Regions from separate parts of the Planococcus sp. YIM B11945 genome, predicted to be linked through region 3. Evidence: riboswitches for the same ligand, from Rfam matches in the RefSeq annotation. Region 3 holds a riboswitch; each other region holds the start of a gene.
The links. A riboswitch is a leader RNA that binds a small molecule or an ion and turns the genes downstream of it on or off. The one in region 3 is predicted to bind lysine.

Region 1: it holds a riboswitch for lysine, as region 3 does, so the genes downstream of both, ACRRQV_RS10690 (transporter substrate-binding domain-containing protein) here and dapA (4-hydroxy-tetrahydrodipicolinate synthase) in region 3, are expected to answer to the same signal.
Region 2: it holds a riboswitch for lysine, as region 3 does, so the genes downstream of both, ACRRQV_RS00815 (aspartate kinase) here and dapA (4-hydroxy-tetrahydrodipicolinate synthase) in region 3, are expected to answer to the same signal.

What each region holds. Positions count from the first base shown of each region.
Region 1 covers NZ_JBOZWR010000004.1:552,358-555,638, forward strand. Annotated here, with positions in the region: gene ACRRQV_RS10680 (amino acid ABC transporter ATP-binding protein) at 1-41, opposite strand, end outside; gene ACRRQV_RS10685 (amino acid ABC transporter permease) at 76-843, opposite strand; gene ACRRQV_RS10690 (transporter substrate-binding domain-containing protein) at 1,084-1,926, opposite strand; lysine riboswitch at 2,048-2,230, opposite strand; gene ACRRQV_RS10695 (hypothetical protein) at 2,316-3,281, opposite strand, start outside.
Region 2 covers NZ_JBOZWR010000001.1:150,090-153,370, reverse strand. Annotated here, with positions in the region: gene ACRRQV_RS00815 (aspartate kinase) at 189-1,403, opposite strand; lysine riboswitch at 1,627-1,802, opposite strand; gene uvrC (excinuclease ABC subunit UvrC) at 1,841-3,281, opposite strand, start outside.
Region 3 covers NZ_JBOZWR010000004.1:270,745-274,025, reverse strand. Annotated here, with positions in the region: gene ACRRQV_RS09330 (STAS domain-containing protein) at 1-351, shown strand, start outside; gene dapA (4-hydroxy-tetrahydrodipicolinate synthase) at 403-1,293, opposite strand; lysine riboswitch at 1,420-1,599, opposite strand; gene ACRRQV_RS09320 (SAM-dependent methyltransferase) at 1,709-2,311, shown strand; gene ypfJ (KPN_02809 family neutral zinc metallopeptidase) at 2,383-3,231, shown strand.

The sequences.
Region 1 (3,281 bases), 280 kb from region 3:
AAGGATTTGCTTAAATGTTGAATCTCAATTACTTTTTCCATAAGGTCTCCTCTTCCGTTCTCTGAATTTCTATCTTCAGTTTTTGATTTTATGCTCCGTGTCTTCCGGTTTCGCCACTTGCATCGGCAAACCGCCAATCATGCTGTAATTTTCGGGGCCATCCATTCTTCTTTCCAATTTGCGCAATAAAAGCGTGATCGCAAAGGTCATGATGAAATACAGCACACAGGCAACGAAGAATGACTCAAAATAGCGGAAGTTGTTTCCTGATACAGTTCTCGTTTGAAAGAATAATTCCGTCACTCCAATGACGCTCAATACGGCCGTATCTTTGATGTTGATGACAAATTGGTTGCCGGTTGCAGGCAAAATGTTGCGCACCACTTGCGGCAGGACGACATGCATCATCGTCTGAAAATGATTCATGCCGATTGCTTGGGCGGATTCGAATTGCCCTTTGTCGACGGAGACAATTCCGCCTCGGACGATTTCCGACATATACGCACCCGTATTGATGGAAACGATGAAAATCGCTGCAGTGAAAACGTCCATATCGATGCCGAACGCTAAAGCAGAGCCATAGAAAATGACCATGGCTTGCACCATCATCGGCGTTCCGCGGAAAAATTCAATATATGCGGAAAGTAAAAAATTAACGATTTTCAAAAAGAATTTTTTGATGCCACGCTCCGGCATCGGAATGGTATGGATCACTCCGATTAATAACCCAATCACCGCACCAATTATCGTGCCAATGATGGAAATCAAAAGCGTCATACCGGCACCCCGTAAAAACATTGGCCAGTTTTCTGTAATGATGTTGACGATCCATTCGTAACTCATGGTTTTCCTCCTAATTAAAACTTCAATTCCTATATAAGTTGAACTAATGATTGCCACTTATCGATATTTTGCAAAACAGCTCCGCTTACCGTCGGCTCGCGCTGAAGCAATAAGCGTCCGAAGCGACTTATAAAAAGCACTTTATTTAGGTCAACTTACAGAAGTGCTTACTTCAACTCCCGCCAATTCGGGAAAAGATAAAGCCGACTGCATCGCGATGCAGCCGGCACCATCTAAGCGCTATTGCGCAGCTGGTTGGTTCTTGATAGCAGTATCCATAATTTCCTGGCGCTCTTCTTCTGGAATAGACGTTAGCGTTTCGTTAATCTGTTTTGTCAATTCACTGCCTTTTTTAATCCCTACAGCAATAGCGGTATCTTCTTCCGACGTTTGGAAGCCTTCTGTAAATTCAACCATTGCATAATTTTCATTTGCTGCAGAAGCGCTGACCGCTTCTGGGCGTTCAGATACATAGCCATCAATCATTCCTGATTCAAGGGCTACCCGCATCGCCGGGAAACTTTCCATAGCGGTTTGTTTAGAAACTCCTTCAATTTGATCAATTACTGAATAATGGAACGTGTTCAATTGAGCGGTAACTTTTGCTCCTTTAAAGTCAGCAAGAGTTGTTGCCCCTTCGTATTTCCCGCCCTTCTTCACTACCATGACCAAGTCTGACGTATAGTAATGGTCTGAGAAATCGATGGTTTCTTTACGTTCTGCCGTCGGCGACATCCCAGCAACAATGGCATCAATTTTTCCAGAAGCCAGAGCCGGCACAAGGCCGTCCCATTCCGTTTTAACAATTACTAATTCCTTGCCCATATCTTCTGCAATCCGTTTTGCGATTTCCACGTCGTAGCCGCCTGCATATTCTGCGTTGCCATCGAGTTTAACGGCGCCGTTGGAATCATCCGCTTGCGTCCAGTTAAACGGCGGATAGCCTGCTTCCATTCCGACTGTAAACGTGTCTTTGTCTCCGCCTGAAGAGCCGGATCCTTCAGAGCCTCCTGAACCGCAGCCTGCCAACAGCAGCATGGCAGCTAGAAATACAATTGAAAATAACGATAATTTTTTCTTCATGTTCTTTTCCCCCTTCAATTTTCCGTGTTTATGCAAACAAAAAAGGCAACTTGCATAAAAAACGGCCTGAGATGAACTCAAGCCGAACTATGTATAGTTGCCTTAATCCTCTTCCGTCCCAAGTGGAGATAGCACATCTTACCGGCCCGGGATGGCCAATAAGATAGTCCTGCAGTTCTTAACTGCAGACCCAGCAAATAATACAGAGAAATATTATAAACTTCGGCGGTAGTTCCTTCTCCTAAGCATCACTGCTTCTCAAACTCTTCTTAGGACTGTTAACGACCGCGCCTCTACCTCACTTGTAAATAGTGAGGTTAATTCGTTATTTAATTATGTACCATAGTTTACAGTACTGTATTTCACATTGTCAACCAGCTCTGTACTTTTCAAAACATTTTCGATTGAAAAAGAGGATTCTTGCTTTGTTTTTCTCCTTTTACTGGAAAAAGCATGCGCCATCCGATGAAAACAGCGGCCATTAAGAGGACCAAGTAGAAGTAGATTCCATATGTGTAGCCGATGGCAATCCAATGGGCCAGTGCAAGCCCGCCGGTTATAATATTCAGTAACATCAATGTCCCCATTCCCGATTCCTGTGCAAACTCAAACGACTTTGAAAACGGAAACTCTTCGTCATTGATCATTTTGTAGGTAATAAGCGTCTGAACCACTCCCGCCAACAAAACGACTGCTAAATCGACTAAAACAGAAGCACCGAAAATCCACAAAAACGCGGCACTGACCACCAGCAATACAGGCAAATAAAGCTTTGCCAAAAATGCTTTCAAGGCACCGCTGTAGGCAAGGGACACTTGAGGAATGGGCGCTGCTTTGAATAACCAGCTGCCTTTATAGTTCCCTGAAAACTTGAGCATATGAATCACGTGCGGAATCATCAAATTGCAGAAGTAAATATAAAAAAACAAGTTTTCCGAAACCACATCCAGTCCGGTCTCTCCGCTGCCGCCATTGATCAGGAAGATAAACGGAAAGACGAGCGAAATGCCCAAAGTCGGATATACTTTTAACTTGAATTCCCTTTCCTGCTTCATCATCAAAGCGGAAAAAAGGAAAAACAAACGCTCTTCTTTGTTCGGGCACATGAATTTCCCCAACACTTCATCAAAGATGTTGACGCGTTTTTTTCGTTTCCGTGTATCGCTCAATAATTTCTCCAGATTCCGTTCAAAAGCTGGCATCATTCGAACGTATGCCAATATGGACAAAAGTGGAACAAGAATTGCCAACAAAGACAGCAGCAAAATCGGTCTACTCGCATTCCTGTTAAGCAGCCATTCAAACGGGGCCGCGAACCAAATCGGCGGCATGAACAGATGCCACCAGCTGAAAGC
Region 2 (3,281 bases), on a different contig from region 3:
ACTGTCGTTTAAAAATACGATTTGTGTTCATTCTTGTAAATTTGTGTTCGAAATATATAACTTGTGTGCGTTAATTCATTTTTATGTTCGATAATTTACATTTGTTTTCATTTAACGAATTTTTATATGCCAAACAGCTTTTTCCAATAAAAAAAGACCCGTCAATCAACGGGCCTCAAAATAATTTATTAAAACGACAAACCATAAGCATCATGCAACGCATTTGCGGATTTTTCCATGTCGCTTGCCGGCACGACGACGGAGACTTTGATTTCGGACGTGCTGACCATTTTGACTGGAATGTCCTGCACGCGGAGAATGTCGAACATGCGCGCGGCGACACCTGGGTTTGAAACCATCCCGGAGCCAACAATGGAGACTTTCGCCAAACCCACTTCAAAATTGGCCGATGAGAAGCCGATTTCGCTGCGATAAGTTTCCAATACACGTATCGTCTCATCCAAGCTGTCTTCTTTAATTGAGAAGGACACGGACGGCGGCACTTCGTCGGAGATGCTTTGGACGATGATGTCGACATCGATGTGGTGTTCCGCAAGTTTCATGAAAATCTTGGCCAATGAGCCATTGAACGGTTTGTCGTAGCTTGCTGTTATACGGGCGATGCCCGGTTCGAACGCAACGCCTCTGACGATTAGATTTTTTTCCACAGTGATCACCTCTTGTATAGTTGTGCCCGGTTCGTCTGAATAACTCGCTCTCACCGAAAGCGGGACATTGTTGTTTTTGGCAAATTCCACCGCGCGCGGATGCAAGACGCCTGCTCCGAGATTGGCGAGCTCCAGCATTTCGTCATACGAAATTTGTTCGAGTTTCCGCGCACCTGTGACATATCGCGGATCTGACGTATAGACGCCGTCTACATCCGTGTAAATTTCGCATTTTTCCGCATTCAACGCGGCAGCGAGGGCGACTGCAGTGGTATCGGAGCCGCCGCGGCCGAGTGTTGTGATATTGCCGATTTTGTCGACGCCTTGAAATCCGGCAACGACGCAAATAAAACCGCTGTCCAGCACACGTTCCAAGCGCTCAGTGTGAATGTGTTCGATGCGTGCATTGCGCGGAACGGATTCCGTTTCGATTCCCGCCTGCCAGCCGGTAAACGACAGGGCTTCGTGGCCAAGCGATTTGAATGCCATCGCCAACAACGAAATCGTCACTTGCTCGCCGGTTGCGAGCAGCATGTCCATTTCCCGTTTTGGCGGCTCCGTCGAAATTTCATTCGCCAATGCCACGAGCGTGTCCGTCGTTTTGCCCATTGCTGAAACGACAATCACGACGCGGCGGCCCTGCTCTTTTTCACGGATGGCCCGTTTCGCGACTCCAATAATTTTCTCAGGAGTTGCAACCGACGTCCCTCCGAATTTCATCACACTTGTCTCCATTTTATCCACTCCCACAATTTATCCCGTTTTAACGGTCAGTAAGACTCCCGTTGTTCCAACCGGGAGTCCACTGGCCGTAAAAACCCGATTGGATCAACTAACATTCACTGGGGATGGAGCTCCCATTGAATGAAGTTTCTCTTTATGTGGCCCTCAAAAGAAAAAGAGGCAGCCCGCTGCGCTTGCAGCCAACTACCTCTTTTACCATGCACGAAAAACGTCCATGTGAGATAGCCCTCCAGAGATCGACTCTGACAGCCCGGCACTTCTTAAATGCAGAACCAGCATGCGTGTCTACAGCAACATCGCACACTTCGGCGACCGCCCCTTTCCCCATCCTTCATCGACTCTGTCTGTCTCGGAATGGGTACTTTTGACGTTCGCACCTCTATCACCACTCGTTACAAGTGATTCAATTATGCTATTACGATAGCATACTATTTTTCGGTTGACAATGTTTCTTCACTAAAATGCTTTTGAATCGACAACGCTAATCCGACGGGCATTCCCGCTTCTTTCAATTCTTCCACGGATGCCTCTTTTATTTTCTTCACCGAACCGAAATGCTTCAGCAATTGCTGCTTGCGTTTTGGCCCGACGCCTTCTAAATTATCAAGGGAAGAAGTAATGGCGTTTTTCCCCCGCAGCTGGCGGTGGAACGTAATAACAAAACGGTGGACTTCGTCTTGGATGCGCTGCAGCAAGTAAAACGCTTCACTTGTTCGTTTAAGCGGCACCATTTCAATCGGCGAGCCGTACAATAGTTGTGATGTTTGGTGCTTGGCGTCTTTCGCAAGTCCAGCGATCGGAATCGACAAGCCCAATTCGTCTTCCAAAATTTCGCGCGCCGATTCGATTTGCCCTTTGCCCCCGTCAATAATGATTAAATCCGGAAGTGGCAAGTTGTCTTTTAAGACGCGGGTATAGCGGCGGCGGATGACTTCGCGCATCGCTGCGTAATCATCAGGTTTTGACGCATTGCGTGTTTTGTATTTCCGGTAATCTTTTTTAGATGGCTTGCCGTCAATAAATGTAATCATCGCCGATACCGCGTCGGCGCCTTGAATATGCGAGTTGTCAAACGCTTCGATGCGCAGCGGCGTTTCAATGTTCATCGCTTCGCCGAGCTCGACGCACGCACCGATCGTTTTCGTTTCTTGGCGTTCCAACAGCTGGAATTTTTCTTTGATGGCTATTTCAGCGTTTTTCTTCGCGAGTTCAACCAAATCTTTTTTCTTGCCCCGCTGCGGCACAAGCGCCCGGACATCGAGCCACTCCCTTACCAAATCGGCGTCTTCGCCTTCCGGCAATAAAACCTCATTGGGCTTGACGTGGTGCGATTGCTCGTAAAACTGGCCGAGGAATGTCATGAATTCTTCCTGCGGGTCCCGGTATAGCGGGAATAACGAAACGTCGCGTTCGATCAGCTTGCCTTGGCGCACAAAAAACACTTGGACGCACATCCAGCCTTTGTCGACCGCATAAGCAAACACATCGCGGTTGGTGAAATCGTTCATCGCCATTTTCTGCTTTTCCATAACGGTCTCGATATGGGAAATTTGGTCGCGGTATTCTTTCGCCCGCTCGAATTCCAGATTTTCTGCCGCTTCGGACATTTTTTCCACCAACTGCTGTTTGACTTCCCGGAAGCCGCCGTTCAAGAATTTCGTAATGCCGTCAATCATTTCTTGGTAGGTTTCTCGTTCGACCGGTTTGATGCACGGCGCCAAACATTGCCCCATGTGGTAATAAAGGCAAGCCCGGTCTGGCATCTGATGGCATTTCCGCAATGGATACAGCCGGTCGAGCAATTTTTTCGTTTCGCTTGCCGCAAAGGCATTCGGATAAGGGCCGAAATACTTGCCTTTGTCTTTTTTA
Region 3 (3,281 bases):
TCGGCGCCGGTCGTGCCATTGAGTGACCGCATCGCCGTTTTGCCTCTCGTGGGTGAAATGGATTTAGACCGCGCCCGCCATGTACTAGAGAAAACTTTGTTGGCGGCCAATCAACTGAAAATCACGACGCTGATTATTGATTTGTCAGGCGTCGTCAAAGTGGACACCGTCGTTGCCGACCAAATCGTAAAAATTGTCCAGTCTTTGAAGCTTGTCGGAGTGACGGCCATTTTAACGGGCATTCGTCCGGAAATTGCCCAAACCTTGATCCAGCTTGGCGTAGACATTAACGGACTGGCCATTGGCGGCAGCTTGAAGCAAGTGGTTCAAAAACTGAATTTCAGCCTGTAAGCACATAAAAACCGATGGAGCCTGAGCTCTATCGGTTTTTTCAATGCATTTTTAATTAGCGGAAGTATTAATTTTATGCGGTGGCAGGACTTGGCGCAGCAATTCGGTTTGCGATGGTGTCAACGGCACCATCGGCAAGCGGACGCCGCCGACGTTCACGCCGGTCAAATTCAGAGCCGTTTTTACAGGCACGGGATTTGGTGCAGCGAACAACGCATCCATGACCGGCAATAGGGAACGGTGAAGAGCTGCCGCTTGAACGGTTTGGCCTTCGTTAAAGCGCGCAATCATCGCCTGCATTTCGTTGCCGATGATGTGGGAAGCGACCGAGACGATTCCGATTCCGCCGATTGCAAGCACCGGCAGCGTCAAGCCATCGTCGCCGCTGTATAAAGAAAATGTTTCCGGCGTGCGTTCAATGATTTCTGCCATGGCACCCAAATCGCCGCTCGCTTCTTTTACAGAAACGATGTTGGGAATGGAAGACAAGCGGACAATGAGGTCGACCGACATATTGACGACGCTGCGCCCCGGAATGTTGTACAGCATGACAGGAAGGCTCGTAGCTTCAGCGATGGCTTGGAAATGCTGGTACAAGCCTTCTTGGGAAGGCTTGTTGTAGTACGGGGCAACAAGCATTACGCCGTCTACGCCAGCTTCTTCGGCTTGTTTTGTTAGTGCAATCGAAGCGCGGGTGTTGTTGGAGCCGGTTCCGGCGATGACTGGAATGCGGCCATTCACCGCTTCCACGACAAATTTAAACAGTTCCACTTTTTCTTCGGTCGACAAAGTCGGTGATTCGCCGGTGGTGCCGGCGACTACGAAACCGTCCGTTCCGTTGGCGATCAAATGTTCAATCAAAATTTTTGTTGCTGAAAAATCAATGTTTTCATTTGCGTCAAATGGAGTTGCCATTGCTGTAATAACTCGGCCAAAATTCATACATACACGCCCTTTTACTAGTTTTTTGTAGAATCAGAGGCGGCGGGGGCAGCCGGGAACAAATAAAAAAGCAGCAACGAGAGCCTCGTTGCTGCAGTAAAAACGCGGTTTATCTTGCGTTTTTGTGCGTCAGATAGCCCTCCATATAGTTTCCTATATGACAGTTCTGCATTTGTTCAATGGCAGAACCAGCGGCAGGGGCTGTGGATTCCCCTTCGCTTCGGCAAATTCCCCTTTCGGCAAACGTCAACGGATTCCAACTTCCTCGGTTTGCGTACTGATGGTTTTTGCGCCTCTATCCTCACTTCAATGGAATGAAGCAGGAAGTATTCGATTAGCTAGACTTTAACAAAAATCTCTTTTAAAAGCAAGAAAAACCGGGTATTTACATAGGCAAGACGAGGAGTGGACAACGATGAACGAACACCAATTTGATGCGCTGCTCGGGGTGGAAACAGAAGAAATCCAGCAAGGATTCAACGATTCCCCCCATTTTCACCGATATGAACCGACTCCCTATCAATTGCTCGACCAGCTGTTTAGCCGCTACAAACTTCAACCTGGCGATCGGCTGGTCGATTTTGGCTGCGGGAAGGGGCGTCTGAATTTTTACGTCCATTATTTGTTCGGCTGTGAGACGGCCGGGATTGAGATGAATGAAACCTTCTACAAGGATGCCTTGAAAAATCGGGACAGCTACGAGAAAAAGCGGAAAAAAGCCAAAGGGAAAATCGCGTTTCATCATTGCATGGCGCAGGACTACCCCATCAGTGAGAGAGATAACCGGTTTTATTTCTTTAATCCGTTTTCGGTTCAGATTTTCATGACCGTTGTGAATCGGATTTTACTTTCCGTCGAAGAAACGGATCGGGAAGTCGATTTGCTGCTGTTTTTTCCTGGAGATGATTACATCGATTTTTTGGACCAGCAAACTGAGTTTCGATTAGTGGAAGAAGTCCGTTTGCCGGGGGCGCGGCGGAATCTGCGCGAGCGCTTTTTGGTTTACCGGCTTTCGTGAATCGGATTAAACCTTGGTCGAATTTGGGTATAGGCAACTAAGCGTTATGGAATGAAAGCGGGGAGATTTAGATGAAGTGGCAAGGAAGAAAGGGAAGCAGAAATGTAGAAGACCGCCGGGGAAGCGGCGGCGGCGGAAAGACACTCGTTGGCGGAGGCCTTGGCGGGATTGTCATCGTCCTCATTATCGCTTTTATGGGCGGCGACCCGGGGGCGATCCTGAACAGCTTGGGAGGCGCGGAGACCCAGTCAAATGAACCTTATATGGAGACCGAACAAGAACGCGAAATGGCGGAATTCGTATCGGTCGTTTTAGCGGATACAGAAGAAGTGTGGGCGGATGTATTTGCAGAAGAAGGGAAGGAATACGTGGATCCAACGCTTGTCCTGTTTTCGGGAAGTGTGGACTCTGCCTGCGGAACCGCGAGCGCAGCAGTCGGGCCGTTTTACTGCCCGGGCGACCAGAACCTGTATATTGACTTGAGCTTTTACGATGAATTAAAGCAGCAATTCCAAGCACCGGGCGATTTTGCCATGGCGTATGTCATCGCTCATGAAGTCGGCCATCACGTTCAAAACCTCTTGGGCACCATGGACAAAATCCAGCCGCAGCGAAGCCGCTTGAGTGAAGAAGATTACAACAAGCTGCAAGTGAAACTCGAGCTGCAGGCCGACTACTTGGCCGGCGTCTGGGCGCACCACGCACAAGGAATGGACTTGCTTGAAGAAGGCGATCTTGAAGAAGCTTTGACCGCCGCAAGCGCAGTCGGCGACGACACCATCCAGCAGCGCTCCCGCGGCTACGTGGTGCCGGAAAGCTTCACCCACGGCACGAGCGAACAGCGCAAAAAATGGTTCTACCGCGGATTCGAATACGGCAACCTGGACAAAGGCAACACGTTCAGTGCGAAAGATTTGTGATAGGTGATTAAAGACGGATTGAATAGTTTTAAATTTCATCATTTATTAGT